DNA from 3 places in the Leucobacter faecis genome. Region 2 is predicted to be linked to each of the others. Evidence: predicted binding sites of a transcription regulator. Region 2 holds the regulator's gene; each other region holds the start of a gene.
The links. The regulator LexA, encoded in region 2, represses DNA repair genes until DNA is damaged. The targets are predictions, from matches to a motif close to TCGAACANNTGTTCGA.
Positions count from the first base shown of each region.

Region 1: ACXR2T_RS08210 (HNH endonuclease signature motif containing protein) is a predicted target of LexA. The motif match lies at 2,243-2,258, and genes of this name have one in related genera.
Region 3: ACXR2T_RS01515 (HNH endonuclease signature motif containing protein) is a predicted target of LexA. The motif match lies at 1,389-1,404, and genes of this name have one in related genera.

Region 1 covers NZ_JBTJEP020000008.1:50,913-58,814, forward strand. The annotation lists partial or broken gene ACXR2T_RS08200 (hypothetical protein) at 1-1,286, shown strand, start outside; gene recR (recombination mediator RecR) at 1,329-1,925, shown strand; gene ACXR2T_RS08210 (HNH endonuclease signature motif containing protein) at 2,277-4,907, shown strand; gene ACXR2T_RS08215 (MFS transporter) at 5,264-5,683, shown strand; gene ACXR2T_RS08220 (aspartate kinase) at 5,829-7,106, shown strand; gene ACXR2T_RS08225 (aspartate-semialdehyde dehydrogenase) at 7,206-7,902, shown strand, end outside.
Region 2 covers NZ_JBTJEP020000002.1:150,715-158,616, forward strand. The annotation lists gene priA (bifunctional 1-(5-phosphoribosyl)-5-((5-phosphoribosylamino)methylideneamino)imidazole-4-carboxamide isomerase/phosphoribosylanthranilate isomerase PriA) at 1-673, opposite strand, end outside; gene hisH (imidazole glycerol phosphate synthase subunit HisH) at 731-1,363, opposite strand; gene hisB (imidazoleglycerol-phosphate dehydratase HisB) at 1,360-1,968, opposite strand; gene ACXR2T_RS02425 (cytochrome c biogenesis CcdA family protein) at 1,979-2,851, opposite strand; gene ACXR2T_RS02430 (DsbA family protein) at 2,848-3,615, opposite strand; gene ACXR2T_RS02435 (histidinol-phosphate transaminase) at 3,663-4,742, opposite strand; gene ACXR2T_RS02440 (hypothetical protein) at 4,795-5,223, opposite strand; gene lexA (transcriptional repressor LexA) at 5,477-6,139, shown strand; gene ACXR2T_RS02450 (methylenetetrahydrofolate reductase) at 6,167-7,093, opposite strand; gene ACXR2T_RS02455 (uroporphyrinogen decarboxylase/cobalamine-independent methonine synthase family protein) at 7,090-7,902, opposite strand, start outside.
Region 3 covers NZ_JBTJEP020000001.1:330,497-338,398, reverse strand. The annotation lists gene ACXR2T_RS01515 (HNH endonuclease signature motif containing protein) at 1-1,380, opposite strand, end outside; gene ACXR2T_RS01510 (hypothetical protein) at 1,580-2,026, opposite strand; gene ACXR2T_RS01505 (GNAT family N-acetyltransferase) at 2,086-3,066, opposite strand; gene ACXR2T_RS01500 (ABC transporter ATP-binding protein) at 3,102-4,856, opposite strand; gene ACXR2T_RS01495 (ABC transporter permease) at 4,859-5,809, opposite strand; gene ACXR2T_RS01490 (ABC transporter permease) at 5,818-6,828, opposite strand; gene ACXR2T_RS01485 (ABC transporter substrate-binding protein) at 6,901-7,902, opposite strand, start outside.

The sequences.
Region 1 (7,902 bases), on a different contig from region 2:
ACGCCGTCAAGGTCGTGCAGCCGCTGTCACTCGAGGGTGACCTGCTCGCTGTCGGCTTCGCCTCGCGGTCAGACCTCGAAACGTTCAAGGTGGCGGGTTCTGGCCCGCTTCGCGAGGCGATCCTGTCGGCCGTTGGGGTGTCGGTGAAGTACCAGCCGCGCCAGATTCCGCAGGGACAGGCACCAGCCGCGGCTCCTGGGCAGGCGCGCGAAGTGGCCGACCCCGCAGCAGAGGAGCCTCACCGAGCGGGCCCAATCGCGCCTCAGTCCCAGGGCCCGACTCAGGCTCAGGGCCAGGGCCAGGGCCAGGGCCAGGGCCAGGACCGGGGCCAGGGCCAGACCAGCGCTCTCGCGACGAATCAGCATGCGGCACGGGGCGCAGCGACAGCGGCCGCGCATGACGACCCCGTCGCGCGAGCTGCTGCCCGCCTGAGCGCACTGGGGCCAGCGATGGCTGCTCCAGCCTGGGCCGAACTGAAGCCCGAGGTTCAAGAGCCCGTGCAGACCGCGGAACAGCCGCGGCAGTCTCAGTCTCAGTCTCAGTCTCAGGCTCCCTCGCAGGATGCTCGGCAAGCTCAACCACAGCAGCCAGGGTCGATGCCTGTAGACGCCACTTCGGCTCCGGCGGCTCCGACAGCTCCGACGGCTCCGACGGCTCTGGCGGCTCCGGCGACTCCGACAGCTCCGGCGGCGCCTGCTTTTGAAGCGCCCGCGAGCGCGGAACCGACTGCAGTACCTGCGCCTGCGCCTGCGCCTGCGCCTGCGCCTGCGCCTGCACCTGCACCTGCACCTGCGGCAACATCGGTATCTGATCCAGTTTCAGTACCTGAGTCATTCGTTGAGGCGCCCGCAGAAGAGCCGATGGCAGCCGCAGTCGAGGTGCCCTCAGCGCCCGCTGCGACGCCGACGCCCCAGAGCTATGGTGACGATCCGTATGCGAACGATCCGTATGCGGGGGAGCCAAGCTTCGACGACTACGACGATCCGTACGCGTCACAGACTGCACCTGTACCTGTACCTGTACCTGTACCTGCACCTGCACCTGCACCTGCACCTGCTGCTGCTACTCCAGCCGTCGACGAAACGCCCGTGTCAGCACCTGAGTCTGCGCCCATGCCCGCTGAAACCCCGGCAGCCGAACCCGCAGCTCAAACAACAGCACCGCCAAGCGCCAAGCGCGCAGCGGCCCCGACATTCACGCGCTACGGTGAAGCCGTCGTGCGCGAGACGTTGGGCGCGCGGTTCGTCGAGGAGCTGCCGCTCGCGCAGCCGCGACCGCAAGACTAGCGGCGCGCGTACCTCACCACACCACTTAGCGAAGGGATGCCCGTGTACGACGGCATTGTGCAAGACCTGATCGACGAATTCGGCAGGCTCCCCGGTATCGGGCCGAAATCGGCCCAGCGCATTGCATTTCACATTCTGCAGACGCAGAACTTTGACGTCTCACGCCTCGCCGAGCTACTCACCGAGGTGCGCGAGCGCGTGCGCTTCTGCGAGGTGTGCGGCAACATTACCGAAAGCGAGCGCTGCTCAATCTGCAGCGACCCGCGGCGCGATCAAACGCTCATTTGCGTCGTCGAGGAGTCGAAGGATGTCGTCGCCATCGAACGCACCAGGCAATTTCGCGGGCTTTACCACGTGCTCGGCGGGGCTATTAGCCCCATCGACGGGATCGGCCCCGATGATCTTTCGATCCCCGCTCTCATGCGCCGGATCGGTGACGCCGACATCAAAGAAGTGATTATCGCGACCGACCCGAACCTCGAGGGCGAAGCGACCGCCGCCTACCTGTCGCGACTGCTGACTGCGATCGAGGTGCCGGTGTCTCGGCTGGCCTCAGGCCTGCCAGTGGGCGGGGACCTCGAGTTCGCTGACGAAGTGACACTGGGCCGCGCATTCGAGGGCCGCCGCAAGGTCGATTAGGGATCTCCACTGTCCGTTACGCTGCGAGCATCGTAAGCTCCTGCGATCCTTTCGTCGTCATCCCTCCTGTCCCATCTGAGTGCACGTAGGACTCAGAAAGCGTCGGTGCTTCGTGCCGTCCGTGAAGGTGTTCACAACGCCGCGAGCCGCGGAATTCATGCCGACGCACAACAACCGCCTACAACACCGATCTACACATCGACCCACACCCAACGACTCCACTCGCACTGTTCAAGCAGTGCCTAATCGAGTCGTCCACAGCCCCCTGTTTCGACCGAAAATTGGCGTGATTACGCCAAATCTGTGGATAACTTCACTCGAATAAACCTACGATTCGTGAGATAATAGGGTATGGAAGCCAAACCCTCACCACAGCACGAAGAACCCCTCGCGGGCCTCTTCACTGAGGCTGCGAGCGAGGGTGCTGATGCGGGCTTGAACGACGCGGCCGCGGCCGGTGTTTCAGGCATGAGCGCTGATGCGGGCTTGAACGACGCGGCCGCGGCCGGTGTTTCAGGCATGAGCGCTGTTGCGGGGGTGACTGATGAGTCGGCAGTGCCCCCTGTGGCGGATACTGCAGCGGGCGCCACGGCGGATGCCACTGGCGGGTTGGGGATGCAGGCGAAGTGTGACGAGATCGTGCAGCTTATGGCGCACGTGCAGTCCTTGTTTCCGGCCGACTGCCCCGGCGCTGACGCGCGTACGGTCGTGAACGCGCTCACCGACGAGGGGGCGAGTGATTTCGCGAAGATCGTGGCTCAGGTGATGCGCAAGTGTTCTGAGCTGGAGGTACTGAGCGCTGGGGTGGTGGGAACTCGGTCGGCTAAACGTGCCGGGCAGCCCGGGGTGGCGCAGGCGAGTGGTTTCAAAACGGGTGTTGAGATGATGCAGCACCTCACGGGGAGTTCGTGGGGTGAAGCGTCTCGCAAGGTGCGGGTGGGCCAGAGCATGCTCGCTGGCGAGACGGCGGAGCGTGAGGCGCGTGAGCAGCGTGAAGCGTTGGCGAGGCTCGCACGCGAAGCCAGCGACAGCGGTGGAGACATCGATGGCGGTGAAAGCAGTGATGACGGTGCTGGCGGTGACAGCGCTGCCGGTATGGACGCTGAAGCTGCGGCGGCTGAGGCTGCTGCGGCGGAGGCCATGCTGGTGTTGGCGGTGCCGTGGCACACGGTGCTCGACCGGGCCGTGTCGCGTGACCGGCTCACCGACCCGCAAAACGATGCGATCAGGCAGGGCCTCGGCGTGCCGCCGTGTGCTCCCGCACGAGACGCACAAACCGTAGATACTACTGCGGGTGCTGCGACTGGCGCCGCAACGCCTGGTGCCGCGGCAAACAGCAATACCCAGGTAATGCCGGCGTGTGCGTTCCACACGGCAGCCTACGCGGCCCTCCACACTCCCCAGTATCAGCAGGACCCTGCAACGCTCTCCGCCACCGGAGACGCCACTAACACCGCCCCCACCACGGCCGCGGATTCCGCGGCGATCGCTGGGACCGTTACCGCTATTGACACAGAGGCAGCGGCAGCGGCAAACGCAGCCGCAGCCGCAGATGGTGAAGCAGACGCGTGCGCGGGCCGGTGTGAAGCAGCCCTGCTGGTGCTGTGGTGGCAGGCCGGGCTCGACCTGATCGAGGCGGCCCAGCACACTCGGGTGGAAGAGCTGCGCCGCCAGGCACGAGCGATTCGTGATCTCCTCGACCCGGAGGGGGCGACGCTGCGGCGTAACGAGCGGTATGAGGCGCGTTCGTTTCGGTGGTGGACGGACCCGAATGGGCAGTTCCATGCCCGCCTCACCTGTGACGATGACGCGGGGGCGTGGATTCAGACGATCTTTGCGAGCGCGCTGCGCCCCCGCCGCGGCGGGCCCCGCTTCATCGACCCGGCAGAGCAGGCCGCGGGTGACGAACTCGCGCAAGACGAGCGCAGCCACCACCAGATCTCGCACGACCTGCTCATCGATCTGCTCCAGTCGGGCGCGGTCGCCGACCAGCAGACCGTGTTCGGTACGAGGCAGGTGGGCGTGCGGGTGGTGCAGGTCGTGAACCGTGAAGCATACCTCGCCGAACAGGCCGAAGCCCGCGCCGCCGAGGCAGCCGCGAAAGCCACCAAGGCCGCCAAGGCCGGGAAGAAGACCGCCAGGCAGGCAGCCCGCGGCACCACCCCCGAGGCGCAGCAAGCTACAGGCACGCAGACGCCGGATACGCAGTCGCCGGGCCCACAGGCACCGGGCCCACAGTCGCCGGGCTCACAGACGCCGGGCGCGCAGGGCGACGCTCACGCCGAAACCGCTGCAACGGGCGCCACGACCACAACACCAGCGGCTCCCGCGGACCCGGTCGGGGTGGTCGCCTGGTACGAGGACGGCCTCACCATCACTTCCGACGCGGTCGTCGCCAAGCAGCGCTGCAACGCCGGCGTCGTATACGTCACCGTCGACGAAGACTACAACCCCCTCGACGTGGGGCGCGAACAACGGCTCTACAACGGGGCCCAACGCATCGCCCTCGCCACCCGTGATGGCGGGTGTCGCTGGCCGGGCTGTGATCGACCCTCTTCTTACTGCGAAGCGCACCATATTGACCACTGGCATTCCGACCAGGGCCGCACCGACATCGATCGAGGGATCGCTCTGTGCGCCACCCACCATTTGCAGCTCCACAACTACGGATGGAAGATCACCCGCGACGGGCGCGGCCCCTTCGTGCTCCATCCACCACCCGGACCTGAGGGGACAACTGCGCCCATTCCTCTCGGTGAACCAGCCCCACCGACCGGGCAGGCAGACCAAGCTACGACGCGACCTTCTGGTCTCGGAACAACACCCTCGGTACGAGAAACCACCCCGACCTTCGAACTCACACCGCGCGAGCTCACGACACCACTTCCCGTCACCTACGCGATGCGAGCTGGTGCCCCGAGATCCAGGCGCTTCAAGCCCGCCGAGCAGCGGGCTTACGCGGCAGCCAACGGTTACGTGTAACCGCGAGCAGGGTTGAACCCGAATGTCGTCACACGGATACAGCGTCTGGATCCTGCGAGTCGCAAGCTCCCGCAGGATGACGTGGGAGACCAACTCCCTCAGGATGACATAGGTGGGTAGCTCCCGCAGCATGACGTAGGAGCCCAGCTCCCGCAGGAGGACCTAGGTGGGTAGCTCCCGCAGGATGACGTAGGAGCCCAGCTCCCGCAGGATGACATAGGAGCCCAGCTCCCACAGGATGACGTGAGAAAGCGTGCCAGATTGCTTATTTTAGTACCCAGGGTCGGGTGACTCCAGGCCCTCCCCAAACGGGTCAGCCTCATCGAAACTAGATGACAACAGTGAGGAGGCGTGACATGCAGCAGCGGGACTCCAAAGGGCCGCAACCCAATGATCCGGATCATGCAAACGAGCCCGGCGCGACCCGCGGGCGTTATGACCCTGCGCAAGATCCGATGCGCATGGGCAATCAGCCCGCGCTGCAGACCTCGACAGGAGCAGTCTGGCTCGTGATGGGCTCGCTGTTTGCGATCATCACGATCGGCACGCTGGTGGCGATCGCGCTCACGACCGTGGGTGGCGCCGCGACCGTCGGATGGAGCACCGCGGCGACCGTGCTCATGCTCTTCTTAGCGATGGTGATCGTGCGCATCGTGACTAAGCGGGGGCGCCGCCGCTTGATCTGGATGGCAGTGTTCTTTCTCGCGATGGCGGCGGTAGCACTCGGAGGTATCTGGCTTACCGCCGTGTACAGCGCTGCGGGCCAGATTATGTGACGCGGTTTATCTGACGCGGTTTATGTGACGCGGATAATGTGACGCGGTGTGACGGCTCGGCCCGGCAGGCGAGGCGATATGTACGAACCAGTCGAGCAGGTTCGCTAGACTAGACGCTGGCGTAGAAATTTGAGGAGGAACCCGCGTGGCTTTGATTGTGCAGAAGTTCGGGGGTTCGTCAGTTGCTGACGCCGAGAGCATTAAGCGCGTGGCGAAGCGCATCGTAGAAACCCGCCGTGCGGGCAACGATGTCGTCGTCGCAGTGAGTGCCATGGGCGACACCACCGACGAGCTGATGGATCTGGCGGCCGAGTGCACACCCATTCCCGCCCCGCGTGAGCTTGACATGCTGCTCACCGCAGGCGAGCGTATTTCGATGGCGCTGCTCGCGATGACCATCAAGGGTATGGGCATTGAGGCGCTGTCGTTCACGGGCAGCCAGGCTGGCATGATTACGACGGCCGAGCACGGTGCGGCCAAGATCGTCGACGTCACGCCCGACCGTGTGCGAGAGGCGCTCGATCAGGGCGCTGTCGCGATCGTTGCGGGCTTTCAGGGCTTCAACCGAGATTCGCGCGACATCACGACGCTCGGACGCGGCGGCTCAGACACGACCGCGGTTGCCCTCGCTGCAGCACTCGGCGCCGACGTGTGCGAGATCTACACCGACGTCGACGGCATCTATACGACCGACCCCCGCGTCGTACCTAAAGCCCGCAAGATCGATGTGATCTCGGCCGAAGAGATGCTCGAGCTCGCGGCCTCGGGCGCCAAGATTTTGCACCTGCGCGCTGTTGAATACGCGCGTCGCCACGGCGTCGTGCTGCACGTACGCTCGTCGTTTTCAGGCGAAGAGGGAACAATCGTTTACGACCCCGCAAAGGGGCACCCGAAGGGAGATCAGGTGGAAGATCCGATCATCACTGGTATCGCCGCTGAGAAGAGCGAAGCGAAAATTACCGTCGGCGGGGTGCCAGATATTCCAGGCAAGGCCGCGCAGATCTTCGACATCGTCGCTAAGACGAAGGCGAACATCGACATGATCGTGCAGAACGTGTCAGCCGCCGACACGAACCTCACCGACATTTCGTTCACGCTGCCCGTCGGCGACGGCAAGCGCGTGATCGATGCGCTCGAAGCAGAGCGTGAGGCGCTCGAGTTCGAGGCGCTGCAGTACGACGACCAGATCGCCAAGGTCGCGGTTGTGGGCGCTGGCATGCGCACCAACTCGGGTGTTTCGGCCAAGTTGTTTCGCACCCTGTACGAAGCGGGCATCAACATCGAGATGATCTCGACCTCAGAGATTCGCATCTCGGTCGTGACGCGCGCCGACGTGATGGACAAGGCAGTGCAGGTGCTGCACACCGCGTTTGGGCTCGACTCCGACCACGACGCCACCGTGTACGCGGGCACCGGCCGCTAGCACCAACTAAACACACAACACGTTCAGTGTGAGCGCGCGGTGCGCTAGACGTGCCGCGCGCTTGCGCGTATGTACAAGTCAACGGAACAGGAGCCCCACATGGCTGCACAGCAGGGTCTTTCAATCGGTATCGCCGGTGCCACCGGCCAGGTCGGCGCGGTGATGCGCCAGCTGCTTCTCGAGCGCGAATTTCCCGTCGCCTCGATTCGGTTCTTCGCGAGCGCTCGCTCCGCCGGTACGACGCTCGCGTTCGGTGACCGGCAGGTCACGGTCGAAGACATCGCGACGGCCGACAAGTCAGGCCTCGACATCGTGCTGTTCTCGGCGGGTGGCGCGGCGTCGCGTGAGTACGCTGAGGCATTCGCCGCTGCGGGAGCTACGGTGATCGACAACTCGAGCGCGTGGCGACTCGACCCCGAGGTGCCGCTCGTCGTCAGCGAGGTGAACCCGCACGCGATCGATGAGGCCGTTAAGGGCATCATCGCGAACCCCAACTGCACGACCATGGCCGCGATGCCGGTCATGAAGGCGCTCGACGCCGAGGCAGGCCTCGAACGACTCATCGTGACGACGTTCCAGGCGGTTTCGGGATCGGGCCTCGCTGGCGCTCGTGAGCTCGCGGGCCAGGCTGTCGCGGCGGTCGAAGCGGGCGGCATCGAGGGGCTCGTGCACGACGGTCGCGCCGTCAACTTTCCGGCCCCCCAGGTCTACACGAAGACCATCGCATTCGACGTGCTGCCGCTCGCCGGCTCAATCGTTGAGGACGGCGAGGGCGAAACCGACGAAGAGAAGAAGC
Region 2 (7,902 bases):
CTTCAACGCCGTGCGGCACAAGCTCGCGCAGCGCGACGAGGTCGTCCAGGCTCGAGATGCCACCCGATGCGACAACGGGGCGGTCGGTGCGCTTACACACTTCACCCAAAAGTTCGACGTTAGGGCCGCGCATGGTGCCGTCTTTGGTGACGTCGGTGACCACGTAGCGGGGGCAACCAGCGTCTTCGAGGCGCTCGAGCACGTCCCAGATGTTGCCTGCCTCCTGGGTCCAGCCGCGCGTAGCAACGACTTCGCCGCGCACATCGAGCCCCACGGCGATCTTCTCGCCGTGGCGGGCGATGACAGCGCGGGTCCACTCGGGGTTCTCGAGCGCTGCCGTGCCGAGGTTTACGCGGCTCGCGCCCATCTCGAGGGCTGCTTCGAGGCTGGCGTCGTCGCGAATACCACCCGAGAACTCGATCTTCACTCTGCCCGCGCGCCGCATGATCTTCTTCGCCACTGACACGTTAGAGCCGCGCCCAAATGCCGCATCGAGGTCGACGAGGTGAATCCACTCGGCGCCCTGGTCGATCCAGTCCATCGCCGCGTCAACGGGGCTGCCGTAGTTCGTCTCGGTGCCGGCCTCGCCCTGTGTGAGGCGCACCGCCTTGCCGTCAACCATGTCGATGGCGGGAAGCAGCTGGAGCCCGGGGCTATTGGCAAACTCGGTCATCTCGAATGTCTCCTCGTGAGTGGTGTGTCGTGTGTGGTGCGCGCCACGGCGCAAGAGTTATAGCGTGGCAATCCAGTTGCGCAGCAGCTGGATGCCGGCCTCCCCCGACTTTTCGGGGTGAAACTGGGTGGTGCTGAGGGGTCCATTTTCGACGGCGGCGACAAATCGTTCGCCGTGTTCACCCCAGGTCACGCGCGGCCTGGTCGATTCACCGCGCCCCTCGATCGACCACTCGGTCGCGGCGCAGCTGTGTACGAAATAGAACCGTTCATGACGAATGCCGTGAAAGAGCACCGAGTCTTCGGGCGCTTCGACCGTGTTCCATCCCATGTGGGGCAGCACGTCTGCGCGCAGCTCGTGCACGGTCTCGGGCCATTGATCGAGGCCCTCGGTGTCTTCGCCACGCTCGATGCCACGCGCGAACATCACCTGGTGCCCGACACAGATGCCAAGCACCGGTCGGCCCCCCGCGAGCCTGCGTTCAATCATTTCGTCGCCGCGCACTGCGCGCAGCTGCTGCATGACCGCGCCAAAGGCGCCCACTCCCGGCACAAGCAGGCCATCTGCTTCTGCCACCAGCTTCGGGTCACGCGAGAGTGTCACGTCTGCCCCAGCGGCCGCGAGTGCCTTCACCGCGGAGTGCACGTTGCCTGAGCCGTAGTCGAGTACGACCACGCGCTTGCGTGTCACAGAGCACCCTTCGTGGACGGAATCCCCTTCACGAGGGGATCTTTCGCTTTTGCGACGCGGAAGGCGCGCGCAAAAGCTTTGAACTCAGCCTCTGCGATGTGGTGCGGGTCACGGCCCTCAATGAGCTTGATGTGCGCGGTGAGGCGCGCGTTGAGCACGAGTGCTTCGAAGAAGTGCCGCACCATCGAACCCGTGTAGTGCCCACCGATCAGGTGAAATTCGAAACCGGCCGGCTCACCCGAGTGCACGAGGTACGGGCGCCCTGAAATATCAACGACCGCCTGTGCGAGTGCTTCGTCGAGCGGCACGAGTGCGTCGCCATAGCGCGAGATGCCGCTTTTGTCACCGAGCGCTTCAAGCAGCGCCTGACCCAGCAAGATGCCGGTGTCTTCGACGGTGTGGTGAACATCGATGTGCACGTCACCCGTTGCTCGCACCGTGAGATCGGTGAGCGAGTGCCGCGCGAACGCGGTGAGCATGTGATCGAAGAAGGGAACACCGGTTTCGACATCGGCTTCGCCGGTGCCATCAAGGTTGACTGAGACGGTAATCTGCGATTCGCTCGTGACACGCTCGAGCGACGCTGTTCGTGATGCTGCGGACATACTCCCCAGTCTACTCAGCTTCGCCTGCTCGCTCGGCCACGGGCAGGGTTGCTGGCTCGGCCGCCGGATCGGCAGTAGCGGTCTGACCCCGGCGCAGCACCACAGTCGCGGCCCAGGTTCCCGCGAGAAGGATGAACACCACCGCTACGGCCCAGTTCGGCACGGCCTCGGTTACGCGCAGCACGTCGGCTTCGAGCTTTGCCTGGGTGGTGGCCCCGACGAGCCCGCCGAGCGTGGTGGTGCCGCGCGTAACAAACAGCAGCGCACCGATCAAAATGGTCAGCGCGCCGCCAATCACATTGGTCCACGCGTTGCGCCACTTACCTATGCGCAGCTCACGCGGCCGCACGAGCCCCCGCACGGCGGGCACCCTGTTCCACACGAGCGCGAGCACGAAGAGCGGCAACGTCATGCCGGCCGCGAAGACGAGCAGCACGACTCCCCCAAACGCCGCGCTGCCCCCAAACGCCGCAAACGACAGCGCAGCGCCCAGCAGCGGGCCCGCGCACACGCCGGCGAGCCCGTACACCGCACCGAGCGCAAACACCGCAACGGCAGAGGCGCTCTCGGGCCCCCGCTGGCGCATCACCCCGGGCATCGGCACACCAATCAGCAACACCAGCCCGAGCACCATCACCACAATCGACGCGACACTGACAAGCTCAAATCGATTCGTGCTCACCCAGGCCCCGACCGTGCCTGCGAGGAGGCCCAGCGGCACGAGCGCGGTCGCAAGCCCCAAGAAAAAGACCCCCGTGCGTGCGAGCAGCGCGCCCGTGCTCGTGAACGCGTAAGCAAAAAATGCGGGTAGGAGCATCACCGAGCACGGGCTCAGCAGAGTGAGCACCCCTCCTAAGAACGCACCGGCGAGGGTGAGGTTCACTGAGCTACTCCGACGGCCCCATCTAGAAACTGGCGAAATGTCTCGATGGGTTGGGCACCACTCACGCCCTGCCCACCCACGGCAAAGAACGGCACACCCGTCACGCCGAGCTGGCTGGCACGCTCGGTGTCGGTTGACACCGCTGCTCGCAGATCTTCGCGGGCCATGTCTTTCTTAAACTGTGCAAGGTCTGGCACCTTGGCCGTCTTGGCGTGCCCCAGCAGTTCGTCTGCCGTAAGGTCGGGGTGCCCCGACTCTGGCGCTGCCTGGTAGATCGCGTCGATGAATTCAAAGTAGCGACCCTGTTCTGCCGCGGCGCGTGCCGCGGCAGATGCTCGCAGGGATTCTTCACCGAAGAAGGCGACGTCGTTCATTTCGATGCGGACCTTGCCCGCGTCAACGTACTCTTTGATCACGTCGGGCAGCGTGTCGCGCGTAAACACGGCGCAGTAGGGGCAGCGCAGGTCGACCCACTCGGTCATTACGACGGGTGCGTCGATGTCACCGATGGCCATCGGGTCACCGTCGATTCGCCGCTCGAGCTGGGCACCCTGCGACTCACCCTCGGCCTGTTCACCCGTCTGCGCCCCCGCTTGCGGAGTTGCTGCAGCGCCCTGGCCCGCGCCAGAACTCTGTGACCATTGCACCGCCCCAAACACGAGGGCGAGGGCGGCTACCACCGCAAGAATCACATTAACGAGCCGCGACGTGCGCAGCTGGCGTTCGAGCACGTGGCGGGGCATGGCTTCGGGCGCTGTAGGCATACCCAGCACCCTATCGCCGCGTGTGTGCAGCGACGCTGAGAGCCCCGTTAGCTCTGAGGCGTCAGCGCGGTGATCGCGTCGATCACCGCGGTCGTCTCGCTCTCGGTGCCGGCCGTGATGCGCAGGTGTCCATCAATACCCAGGTTCCGGATCAGGATGCCCTGCGCACGCAGTTGCTCAAATACCGCGTCGGGGTTGGCAAAACCTCCGACGAGCAAGAAGTTGGCGCCCGACTCATGCACACGGTAGCCCAGCGCAGACAGCGCCGAACCGAGCCTGTCGCGCTGAGTGCGAATATCGGCAACCGTGGCCAGCATGGTTGCCGCATGCTTGATCGCGGTGGTGGCCGCTGCCTGCGTGAGGGCTGACAGGTGGTAGGGCAGGCGCACGAGGCGCAAGGCATCGATGACGGCGGGGTCTGCGGCTAGGTAACCAAGACGCACCCCCGCAAATGCAAACGCCTTACTCATCGTGCGCGATACCAAGAGCCGCGGGCGCCCCTCAAGGAGCGTGACGGCGCTCTCTCGTTCGCCGTCGAACTCAAAGTATGCCTCATCGACAATCAGTATCCCGTCGAACGCGTCATACGCGGCGAGAATCACGTCGCGGTCGAGCGGTGTTCCTGTCGGGTTGTTGGGGCCGCACAGAATCGCGATGCTGGGCTGGTGCTCGGTGAGCGCCGCACGTACATCATCGGCTGCCAGTCGGTACCCCTCGGGCCGCGGCACCGCGATCCAGCCAGTGTCAGTGCCATCGGCCAGCAGCGGGTACATCGAATAGGTTGGGGTGAAGCTCAGTAGGGTGCGGCCGGGCCCACCGAAGGCCTGCAGCACCTGCTGCAGCACCTCGTTGGAACCATTCGCGGCCCACAGCTGCTCTGCTGTGAGGCCATGCCCCAGGTAGCCGGCTAGCGCTACTCGCAGGCCGTCGAACTCGCGATCCGGGTACCGGTTTGCCGTGCGCACGGCAACTTCGAGCGCCGCGGTGATGTCTGCGACAACCTCGTCGGGAATGGGGTGCGTGTTCTCATTCACATTCAAGCTCACGGGAACCGGGTCTTGCGGAGCGCCATAGGGCCGCTTACCCACGAGATTGGCACGGAGGGGAAGATCACTCAAACTGGTCACGCAGCCAGTCTATAGAGGGCGAGCAGCGCTGCCCGCCAGATGCTACGCCAGGCTACAGCCCCAGTTCCTCAGCGGCCATCACCGAACCGCTGTCGCCATAGCGCAGCGGCACCGCAATGGGCTGACCCGCCGCGATGTCGGCGCCGCGTAGCTGGTTGAGCTGAATGATCTCTGCCACCAACTCGCGGGGATCCATCGCCGGGTCGAGCTCGGTTGCCAGCTGCCACAGCGAAGCTCCCGGCGCCGCCACAATGTACCCAAACTCAGCACCACTGGGTTCCCCAGACGCCACAGCTTGCGGTGCACCAAGAGTCGCCACCAGGGCAAACGATGCCGCCACCGCACACGCTGCAAGTCCGCCAAAGACGACGCGGCCCCGGCGTGTGAGTCGAATACGCACGGGCGCCACTCGCGCCGCGGGCGCGACTGCGCCCGCTTGTGCCCTCTGAATGATGGGTACCTGCGTCACTGCTGCACTCATTGTCATTTCCCTTCAATCGAGCGTTCACCACACGGGCGAACATCGCTTTCGAATATAACTTCGATATATCGAAACCGCAACCCCTTCGTTCGATCTTCACCAAACTTGCGCACGGAATTCTCGAACACTTGTTTGGCGGGTCGCACCAAAGCCGGGTAAGCTTTCGAACCAACGAGAGCACTCAAGCAGGCACCTCCGACACTGACGTCGACAGCCCGCCTGCCGCGAAGCACAGCAACGAGGAGTCGACATCATGGTCACCAATGCAGAACGGTTAGAGCGCTTAGACCGGCTGACCGCGAAACAGCGCGTTATTCTCGAGTACATTGTCAGTTCGGTAACCACGCGCGGGTATCCACCGAGCATGCGAGAGATCGGCGACGCCGTGGGGCTTTCGTCACTTTCGAGCGTCACCCACCAGCTCAACCGACTCGAGTTGGCGGGCTGCATTCGGCGGGACCCCCACCGCCCGCGCGCGCTCGAAATTCTCGTGAGCCCCACCGTGGACGAGCCCCCGGTCGACACTCCCGTGTCAGCTGAAGAGACTGCCTTCGTGCCACTCGTCGGGCAGATTGCGGCCGGCGTACCGATCACTGCTGACCAGCAGGTGGAAGAGATCATGCCGCTGCCCCGGCAGCTCGTAGGCAACGGCACGGTATTCATGCTCAAGGTGGTGGGCGATTCGATGGTTGACGCCGCGATTTGTGACGGAGACTTCGTTGTCGTTCGTCAGCAACGCGAAGCGACCAGCGGCGATATCGTAGCCGCCATGATCGACGGCGAAGCGACCGTCAAAGTGTTTCGACGTCGCGACGGCCACACTTGGCTTTTGCCCCGCAATAGCGCGTTCGAGCCGATCCTGGGTGACCACGCCGAGGTCCTCGGCAAAGTGGTCGCGGTGCTGCGCTCGATCTAGCAGCCCGCGACCACTCCTCGGCCCCCGCTAGACCAGCGCGGGCGATAGCAGGTCAAGCTCTCGCAGCACCGCGAGCACACGCTCGTGACGGTTGAACGTGTAGAGATGCAGGGAGGGCGCCCCGCCGTCAAGCAACTCGCGAGACAGCTCGATGGTGTGCTCAACCCCGAGCTCTGGTGCATAACCGCCAGCTTCTTCGATTGCGCGCATCAGCTCTGAGGGCGCCGGGCGGCCCGCCAGCTCGGCGACCTTGCGCAGCTGTGCCGCTGTCGCCACCGGCATGAGGCCCGGCAACACCGGAATCGTAAGCCCTGCGCGCTGGGCATCGGCCACGAACGCGAGGTATTCGTCGGCGTAAAAGAACAGTTGCGTGATCGCAAACTGTGCGCCTGCTTCCTGCTTCGCCACGAGCCAGTCAACGTCCTCGGCGCGAGAACGCGACAGCGCATGCCCGTTGGGGTAGGCCGCGACGCACGTGCGCCCCACACTCGTGAACGGCGGGCGCTCGGCCCTCGCCTGTGCCACCAGTTCAACGAGCTCGAGCGAGCTGAGCGAACCGGCCACGGCCGCATCAGACTCGCTAGACCCGCGCGGTGGGTCTCCCCGCAGCGCGAGAAAGTCGTGCACGCCAGCGTCCATGATGCCGTGAATCGCTTCAAGAATGGCCTCGCGCGTCTCGCCCACCGTCGTGAGGTGTGCGAGCGGTAGGGCATTCGTGTGATCACGCAGATACTTCACCAGGTCGAGTGAAGCACCTCGGTGCGACCCGTTCGCACCGTACGTCACCGAGATGAAGTCGGGCCCCGCCGCGGCCAAATGCTGCACCGCGTTTCCGAGCGCAAGCGCCGCGGCACCACTGCGAGCCGGAAACACCTCAAACGAAAACCGTGGCTTGGTCGGCGCGCTGCCGGTGAGCAGCAGGTCACCCGATGCGCGAGTATCAGATGAGCTCATACGAGCACCTCCTCGGGGCGTCCAGCGAGTTCGGCACTCGCAATCGTTGTGCCCCGCACACGCGCGGCAATCTTGGCAAAGGCGACGTCACGCGCAAAGTCGGGTGAACCGTGTCGGGGCTTCTCGTCAATCAAGTACGGCGAGAACCCGCAGTCGTCGGTTGAACCCAACTGTGCAGGGGGCACGAATCGGGCCGCACGCACGAGCTGTTCGGCAATTTCGCGATCAGTTTCGAGCTTCGGGTTCGTGGGGTCGGTGACACCAAAGAGTACCCGCGGCGTGCGCCCGCCGGCCGCAGCAAGGTCGCGCAGCTGACGGCCTACGAGCCGGGCCACTCGATCCGGATCAGACTCACCCGCGGCCTGCACCAGAAAGTAGCCAGCTTCGATCTGAAACAGCTCGGGAATCAGTTCGGCATAGTCGACGTCGGCGCTGTGCGCGCTGTCGTGATCGTTGCCGGGGCAGGTGTGCACACCGACCGCCTGGCGCAGGGGCGCAGGCACCAAATCGAGCACGCGGTTCATCAGCTCGATAAACCCGCTGAGCGCGGCGGGCCCCGCCCAGGGCGCGCGCAGGTCACGGCGCAGAGCAAGCCGCCCCTCGGTGAAGTCGATCGTGACGCGCGCGGCCCCGGCCGCAAACGAGCGGCGAATGTCTTCTGCGCAGCCCGCCACAACATGGTCGAGAAATTCGGCGCGCGTGTATGAACCGGCCAGGTCGTCAGTCCACATGAGCGACAGCATCGACGGCGAAACAACCGCTTGCTTCAGCGGCAGCGTGGTGAGCGAGCGGGCAGCCTTGACGTCGTC
Region 3 (7,902 bases), on a different contig from region 2:
ACCAGCGTGCGTGCCGCCGCGGCCCGCCGCCTGCTGCGCTTCAGCCTGATCGGCGCGCGCGATATCGCGGGCCAGGCTCGCCGCCAGCTCGGCCTGGGTCGTCTGAATGAGTACCGTCACCGGCGCCCCACCCTGAGTAGGCATCTCGGCGGCCTGCCCGGCCATCTGAGCGATCAACATGAGCGAGTCATGCATCTTCTGCCCCTGCGACCGGGCATCCTCTGGCCGGGGCGTCAAGTCGGGCTCAAGATCTTCGGAGTCTGGTTCATCAGCGACACGAAACCGCACCCGCGACGCCTCGGAAAGATCACCCGTCGGGTTGTCGGTTGACACGGCTGACTCGGTTGAGTCGGTCATGTTGCCCGGGTCGGCCGCACTCGCCGGGTCCGCCGCGCTCGCCGGGTCCGCCGCGCTCGCCGGGTCGGCCGCGCTCGCCGGGTCGGCCGCGCTCGCCGGGTCGGCCGCGCTCGCCGGGTCGGCCGTGTTGGTTGCTGTGTTCGGGGAGTTGAGCGCCGTGATCAAGTTGCCCAGCAGCGCCGCCACCTCGGGCGTGAGCGCCCCACGCACGGGCACCAGGCCCCGCCACATACGCCCCAACCGAAACGAACGACGAGCAAGCACCGACTCCTCGTCAGGCTCAGGCCCGTCTTGATCAAGCGCCGTCACCCAATACGCGCAAATCTCGCGCACCGTGTCATGCCCCACCGGCAACCGCTCCGCCACCACACCCGCATCAACATCGCCGGCCGCGTCAACATCAGCATCAGCATCAGCATCAGCATCAGCGCCAGCATCAAGGTCAGCATCACCCGCAGCACCTGCAAGGCCGTGGTCTTCGGGATACCCCGCCGCTTGATTCACAATGCACCGCTCAGCCTCTGCCACCTCCGCCGGATCAACATGACCGGGCACCTTGCGCAGCGCGTCAGCAATCATCTGCGCTGTCTCAAACGACACATCGCCCGCATAAAACGCGGCCGCGATCGCCGGAAACACGGGCCCAATCACACCACCCGAATACCCTTGGTCAGGGCGTAGGTCACTCGCGAGCAGGGCACGCTGCCGCAGCAGCCGATGAGACCTACGCGTAATGCGCTGCAGCACATCAACCCCGTCGCGACACCCCAACCGGCCCGCAAGCGTCTCACGCGTATCACCCACGCAACGCTCCACCACCGTGCCCTCGGCCCGCACAATCAACGCTTCGAGCTGCCGGGACGCCTGCTCAAGCCCGGTTACGAGGGCGAGCAGGGAGTCATCTGCGATGAGTGCGAACTCGCGGTCACCCATACGCTCAGAAAGGTCAGCCAGACCTGACACAAGCTGCTCCGCTTCAGCTTCAACGGTCAAATCCTCTGTCCCAGCAACGTTGCTGGACATGATCCAAGCATAACACATATACGAGAAACGTGTTCGAAAGAATCAAAACAGTCGAAACTAGTAACTACCGCGTTGGTCGCCCGCAGGGGCGCCCACAACCCAACACACAGCCACAACCATAACCGACCACAACCACAACCACAGAAAAACCCTGGGGCCCGCGTAAACGCAGACCCCAGGGTATAGAACTCAATCCTTATTAGACCTTGCTCTTGTACTTAGGCGCAAGCGAAAGCGCGCTGAACCGGAACGGGCGGTCAACACGCGTAAAGCCCAGCGGGCAGTGCACCGTACCAGCGGGAATGTAGACAGAACCCGACGTGGTGATCACATGCCGCTCGCCGTCGATGTCCATGTAGATCTCTGCCCCGAGATCGTGCGGATCGTCAGGGTTTGAACCCGTCCAAATGAGAATCTCATCGTAGTCGTGCACGTGCGGGTTCACCCACAATGTCTCTTGATCACTTTCGTGCACCCACACATGGGTCATGTTCGCTTGTGCCTCGGGCACCAGGTCAGAGTTCATCAACCAGTACCCCTGGCCAAGGTTTTCGGGATCAGGCAGCCCTGCCTGATCACCCTCAGCCTCGAACTCATCTTTCGTGTGTGGCATGTTGCGCACGAATAAGCGCTCGTAATCACTCATGTTTCCTCTTTCTCTAGGTATTTCGTTAGGCTCTAAAACTTTGGTCCGGTGCAGCAGTGTCAGATCTTCGCCGGGCGCCGCTGCCAGTGGTGCCACAGCGGCCTGTACCCCATGCGGCACCAGAACGGCCCCGACCTCGGATTGAGCGCGGCATAATCAAGCTGCACCCGCTCGATGCCAACTGCTTCGATGCGAGCGTGACCGAACTCGACGAGCGCCTCCCCAAGGCCACCACCGCGCACACGCGGCCGCAGATACATGGCTTGCAGGTGGGCAATAGAACCACCCTCTGCGCACATTGCCCGGTGTCTTGGTGCATCGATCTCAATACTGAGATACCCCGCAGCGCCCGTCTCGTCTTCAACGATCCAGGTCCAGCTTGGATTTTGCGCCAAACGCTCGGCGATCATTGCGCGCAACACCGCCTGCGCCCCCTGTCGCACCGTCACTGAACCGTGCTGGGCATCGTGCGCGAGCAGCTCACTGTCAAGCTCGGCGAGTAGATCGAGATCAGCTGCGCTGGCAGGCCGCACCCACAGCCCCGCCGCAGTGAGTGCATCACGGGCGCGAGCCTCGCTCGCACCGCGGGCCCCGATCCGGATCCCAGCAACGCCCACGAGCGCGAAGCCGCGCTCAAGCAGCGGGATCGCGAGAGCGGAGTCGCGTGCGGGGGCGGTGAGTGTAAGCGCGGTATCCCAGGGGTTTGGCGTACGCCACGAAGCAGTGGCAGCGTCTGTAAGCCAAGCGTCGAGCAGTGCCCCCAGAGGGCCCGGCTCACCGTCCCACCGCAGCGCAAAGTCCTCGCGTTCAGCTGCTCCCCAGATCGCCTCAGGAGCGCCTGGGTCGACGCTCACACGCGTGCGCACGCCGCCCGCAGCTATGCCGTGGGGATCGAATTCGACCAGAAATTCACCCCCCGATTTGACGTCGCGATCGGGTAATTGCGGGTCAAGCGTAGCGTCGCGCGCGTTCCACTCGGCGGCAGAATGTTCGATGAGTGCAGTAATCCCTGCGAGCGCAGTGTTGAGTTGAGGGTTCAACGCGAGTCTCCTAAGAATGGGGCACGAAATGCCGGTCAGACAACGGGCAGGTCGAGTGTGTCAGCGAGCAGTCCCTGCGTGTAGAGGTCTTGTGGGGCGTCCATCACGCTCGAAACATCGCCGTGCTCGACAATGACCCCCTGGTTGAGCACCGCTACAGAGTCCGCGATGCTGCGCACGACCGCCAGATTGTGGGTGACAAAGATCATGCCCAACCCGTCATCGGTCAGGCTACGCAGCAGTTCGACGACCGAAGCCTGCACCGAAACGTCGAGCGCACTGGTCACCTCGTCACAAATAAGCACCGTCGGCTCGGCTAGGAGCGCACGGGCGATTGCGACGCGTTGCCGCTGGCCTCCCGAGAGCTCGGCCGGAAACATGCTGGCCATGCGGCCCGAAATTTCTACACGCTCAAGAACGTCGGCGATGCGAGCTTTTGCCGCCGCGCCCCGCAACCCCGAGAACAGGGTGAGCGGCGCCGCGAGCGAGGCTCCCACCGTGAGCCTCGGGTTCAACGACCCAAACGGGTTCTGAAAAATGTATTGCAGGCTCTGGCGCGCCTCACGGGACCTCTTGGCCGCGGCCTGCACAAGCGGTGCACCGTCGAGCTCAACCGCGCCAGCCCACTGCGTATGCAAACCAATCAAACACCGAGACAGTGTGCTCTTGCCTGAGCCAGACTCCCCCACGATCGCCACACACTCGCCGCGACGAACATCAAGCGAGATGTCGTTTAGCACTCTATGCGCCCCATAGGAGGCCGATAGACCAGACACCCGCAGGAGCGGAGCGTCTCCCGCTTCGCGCGCATGGACCGGCGCAGGCACAATTTGAATGGGATCGGCAGCTGCCAGTTCGTTTGCGCGAATACAGCGGGTTTGCACTGCACCTACGCTCACAAGCTCGGGCACAGCCGCCCGACAAGCGTCGGTCACAAAAGCACAGCGCTCTGCAAACACGCAGCCGCTTGGACGGTCGGTGATGCTCGGCGCGCGGCCGGGGATCGGGATCAGGTATTGGCGCTGCTGGGTCGACGGCAACGCTCGCAGCAGCGCCCGCGTGTACGGGTGAGCTGGCGACTGCAACACGTGCTCAACGCTGCCCTGCTCGACAACCTGGCCGCCGTACATAACCGTCACGCTGTCGGCGACCTCTCCCACGACCGCAAGGTCATGGGTGACATAGATGGCAGCAATGCGGTACTCGGCGCACAGACGCTGCACGAGTTCAAGTACCTTCGCCTGCGTCGAAACGTCTAGTCCTGTAGTGGGCTCGTCAAGTACAAGCAGGCGCGGCTGCGCGACGACAGCCATCGCAATAGCAATGCGCTGCTGCTGCCCACCCGAAAGCTCGCTTGCGTGCCGCTTCAAAAATGTATCATCACTCGGTAGCCCGACCGCTTCGAGCACTTCCCTAATTCGGGCCATTGCTTCGCCCTTGGGCCCGTCTAATGCTTCGAGAAGTTGCGTCGACAGACGCATCGCCGGGTTGAGCGCCGTCGCGGGATCTTGCGCAATGTACGAGACTTGAGAGCGCCGGGCCGCACGCAGCCCCGCTTCGTCAAGCGCTAGTAAATCGGTTCCATCAATCTTTACAGAGCCAGCACTAATCGTGCCGCCCGGCCGTGTGTAGCCCAAGAGCGCAAGGGCGAGCGTGCTCTTGCCCGAGCCTGACTCACCGACAATTCCCATCACCTCCCCTTCTTCTAACGAAAGGGAAACCTGCTCGATGATGGTCGTGGGAGAGCTTGTAAGCGAAACAGTAAGGTCGCGTACTTCAATGGTGGTCACGGTTAATTCCCTTCTGTGCGCGCGATGACACGGGCGCCACCCTCGGCAATGAGGTTTCCGCCAATCGTGAAGAGGGCGATCATGACGATGGGGGCAAGCACTGCGAATGGTTGGGTAGCAAGACCTGTGCGGTTTTCGCTCACCATGAGCCCCCAGTCGGGGGTAGGCGGCTGGATTCCGTACCCGATAAAGCTGATTGAGGCGAGAATACCGACAGCCCACATGAGCCTGATGCCCAGTTCAACGAGCAGCGGCGAAGTAATGTTTGGCAGCACCTCACGCGTCAAGATTGATGCGGGCTTCACGCCGACGGCGCGCGCCCACAGCACGTATTCACGATTGACAATCGGAATTGTCGCGCCGCGAATCACTCGCGCAACTCCTGGAATGAGCGCAACGACCACGAGCAGCACGAGTAACAGAGGGCTCGGGCCAAGCATCGAGACGAAGAGAAGCGCCATGAGGATTCCGGGAAAGGCGAGCAGTACATCCATGAACCGCATGAGTAGTGTGTCGACCCAGCCACCAAAATAGGCGGCCAACATTCCAACGAGCGCGCCAAAGAAGACCCCAACGACGGCTGTTACAGGCGCCATCCACGCGAGGTAAGCGCCGCCCGAAAGCACACGAGAGAGCACATCGCGCCCCAGCTGATCAGCGCCCAGAAGCAAACCGTCGCCGGGCGGCGCGTACGGTGTCGAGACGGGCTCTGTGGGAGGAAAGGGTGCGACAAGGTGCCCGAAAAAGGCAACGAGCGTCATGACGACGACGAGCAAGATACCCCAGCGCACCTGACGCACCGCCAAGAAGCGTCGCATGACACCGGCGCGTGCGGGCTGCGCTTGGGACTCTGCCGCTGGCCCCGCCGGAGGTTCTGCAGATGGGCCTTCTACTCTGCGGCTGGGCTCGAGATTTGGCGCTGATGTGTGAACCGTTGGTTCTACGTGAGTCATGGCTTCTCCTAGGCCTCTCGCGACTTCTGGCCGCCCTGCTGAAGCAGGTCTGCGATGAAGTTAAAGACGAAGTATGCGGCCGCGATAATAAGGACCACGGCTTGAATGAGTGGCAGGTCTCGGTTGCCCACCGCTTCCACGAGCACCGATCCAATGCCCGGGTAAGAAAAGAGATACTCGACCACCACGGTGCCGCCGATCACAAAGGCAGCGACAAGCGATGCGGCCGGAATGATGGGGGCGAGTGCGTTGGGAAGCGCGTGCCTGTAGAGGATTCGCCTGGTGCTCAGACCTTTCAGCCGAGCTGTTTGAATGTATTCACTCTGCATCACGTCGATAAACGAGACGCGCACGAGGCGAGCGAGATAGGCCACCCCACCGATTACGAGCGTCATAACAGGCAGAACGAGTGCGGGGATATGCCACCAGGGCATATCTGCAGGCGGAATCAATGCGACCGGCGGAAACCAGTGAAACACGGTCGTGCCAAACAGTGCAATGAGCACTGTGCCGAGCACAAACTCGGGGGCGGCGTTGACCACCATTGAGCTTCCCATGAACACATTGTCAAAAGCGCGGTCGCGCTTTTGCGCTGCAATAACACCGATGACAAGCGCGATCGGCAGCATGATCACCATGGCGAGAAGCCCCAGCGTGGCCGAGTTGCGCACGCGAATCGCGAGAATGTCGGCAATGGGCGCACCATTGGTGAGCGATGTGCCCCAGTCACCGCGCAAGATGCCGGTGAGCCAGTTGAAGTACTGCGTCGAGAGTGGAAGGTTGAGCCCCAGTTGCTCGCGCAGGGTTTCGAGCCGCTCAGGGGTCGCATTGACGCCGAGAATGACTCGGGCGACATCACCCGGCATCGCCTGGGTGGCAAAAAAGATCAGCACCGAAACCAGCAGCAGCGTAATAACGCCCTGCAGTACCTTGCCGCTTATGCGCTTCAGTTTGCGACGCCGTGCGCTGGAGCGTGTTTGTTGCTCTGTGGCGCGAGACAGCGCAATAAGTTCAGTCATGCCCGTTTCCTTCACTTCGTTGTGGCGGTTGCAACCGGTGCGAGGCCAGGGAGATCCCTGGCCTCGCTTTCGTTAGCTGACGGTTACGCCTGCGAACTGAATCGCAGAGCGACCAAACAGATCTTTCTTGAGCCCTTGAACGTTGTCGCGGTATGCCGTGATCGACTGTGAGAATGCCGGCACAATGTAGCCGCCGCGCTCATATTCAATCTCTTGCATCTGGGTGATGAGGTTGCACTGCTCGGTCTCGTCGGCCGTGGCAAACAACTTTGCGGCGAGCGCGTTGAGCTCTGGGTCGTCCATGTGCGCGGTGTTCTCTTCACCACCTGGCAGCAGGTGCGTCTTCACAACCTGCAGGTAGGGGCCGCCTGCGTAAGCCACCGCGAACGGCCACTCTGTCCACTTCGAGAGGAACGTCGCGACGTCGAGCTTCTTGACTTGGATGTCAATGCCAGCTTCGCTTGCGTTCTGAGCAAAGAGCTGCGCGACCTCCATCATGCCTGGGAACCCACCGTCGGTGACAAGCTCAAGCTCGAGATTCTGCTTACCTGCCTCGGCCAGCAGCTTCTTTGCGCGTTCGATGTCTTGCTCGCGCTGCGCCACATCGGGTGTTGGGCAGTCGCTCTTCTTGCCGTAGAAGTCGTTTGCGACCGCAGCAAAGCCGCCAAATGCGTTATCGACAATCTGCTGCCGGTTGATCGACAGGCGAAGCGCCTCACGCACGCGCGGGTCGTCAAACGGTTCGAGATCCATGCGCATCGCGATCGTCTGATAGCTTGCGCTGTCGCTCACCAGGATCTCAATGTTCTGCTCTTTCTCGAGCGAGGCCACGTCGGTGTAGGGCACGGAGTAGGCGACATCGATCTGGCCACCGCGTAGCGCGTTCGTAATGGCCTGCTGGTCTTGGAAGAATGCGAGCTTCAGGTGATCAAAGCCGCTCGTTTCGCCCCAGTAGTCGTCGAATTTTGTGAGCTTGGCCTCTTGGCCAGCAGTGAATGAATCGAGAGTAAAGGGACCTGTGCCGACCGCCGTGTCAGGGTCACTCGGATCGTCGAGCCCGCGCATCACCAGACG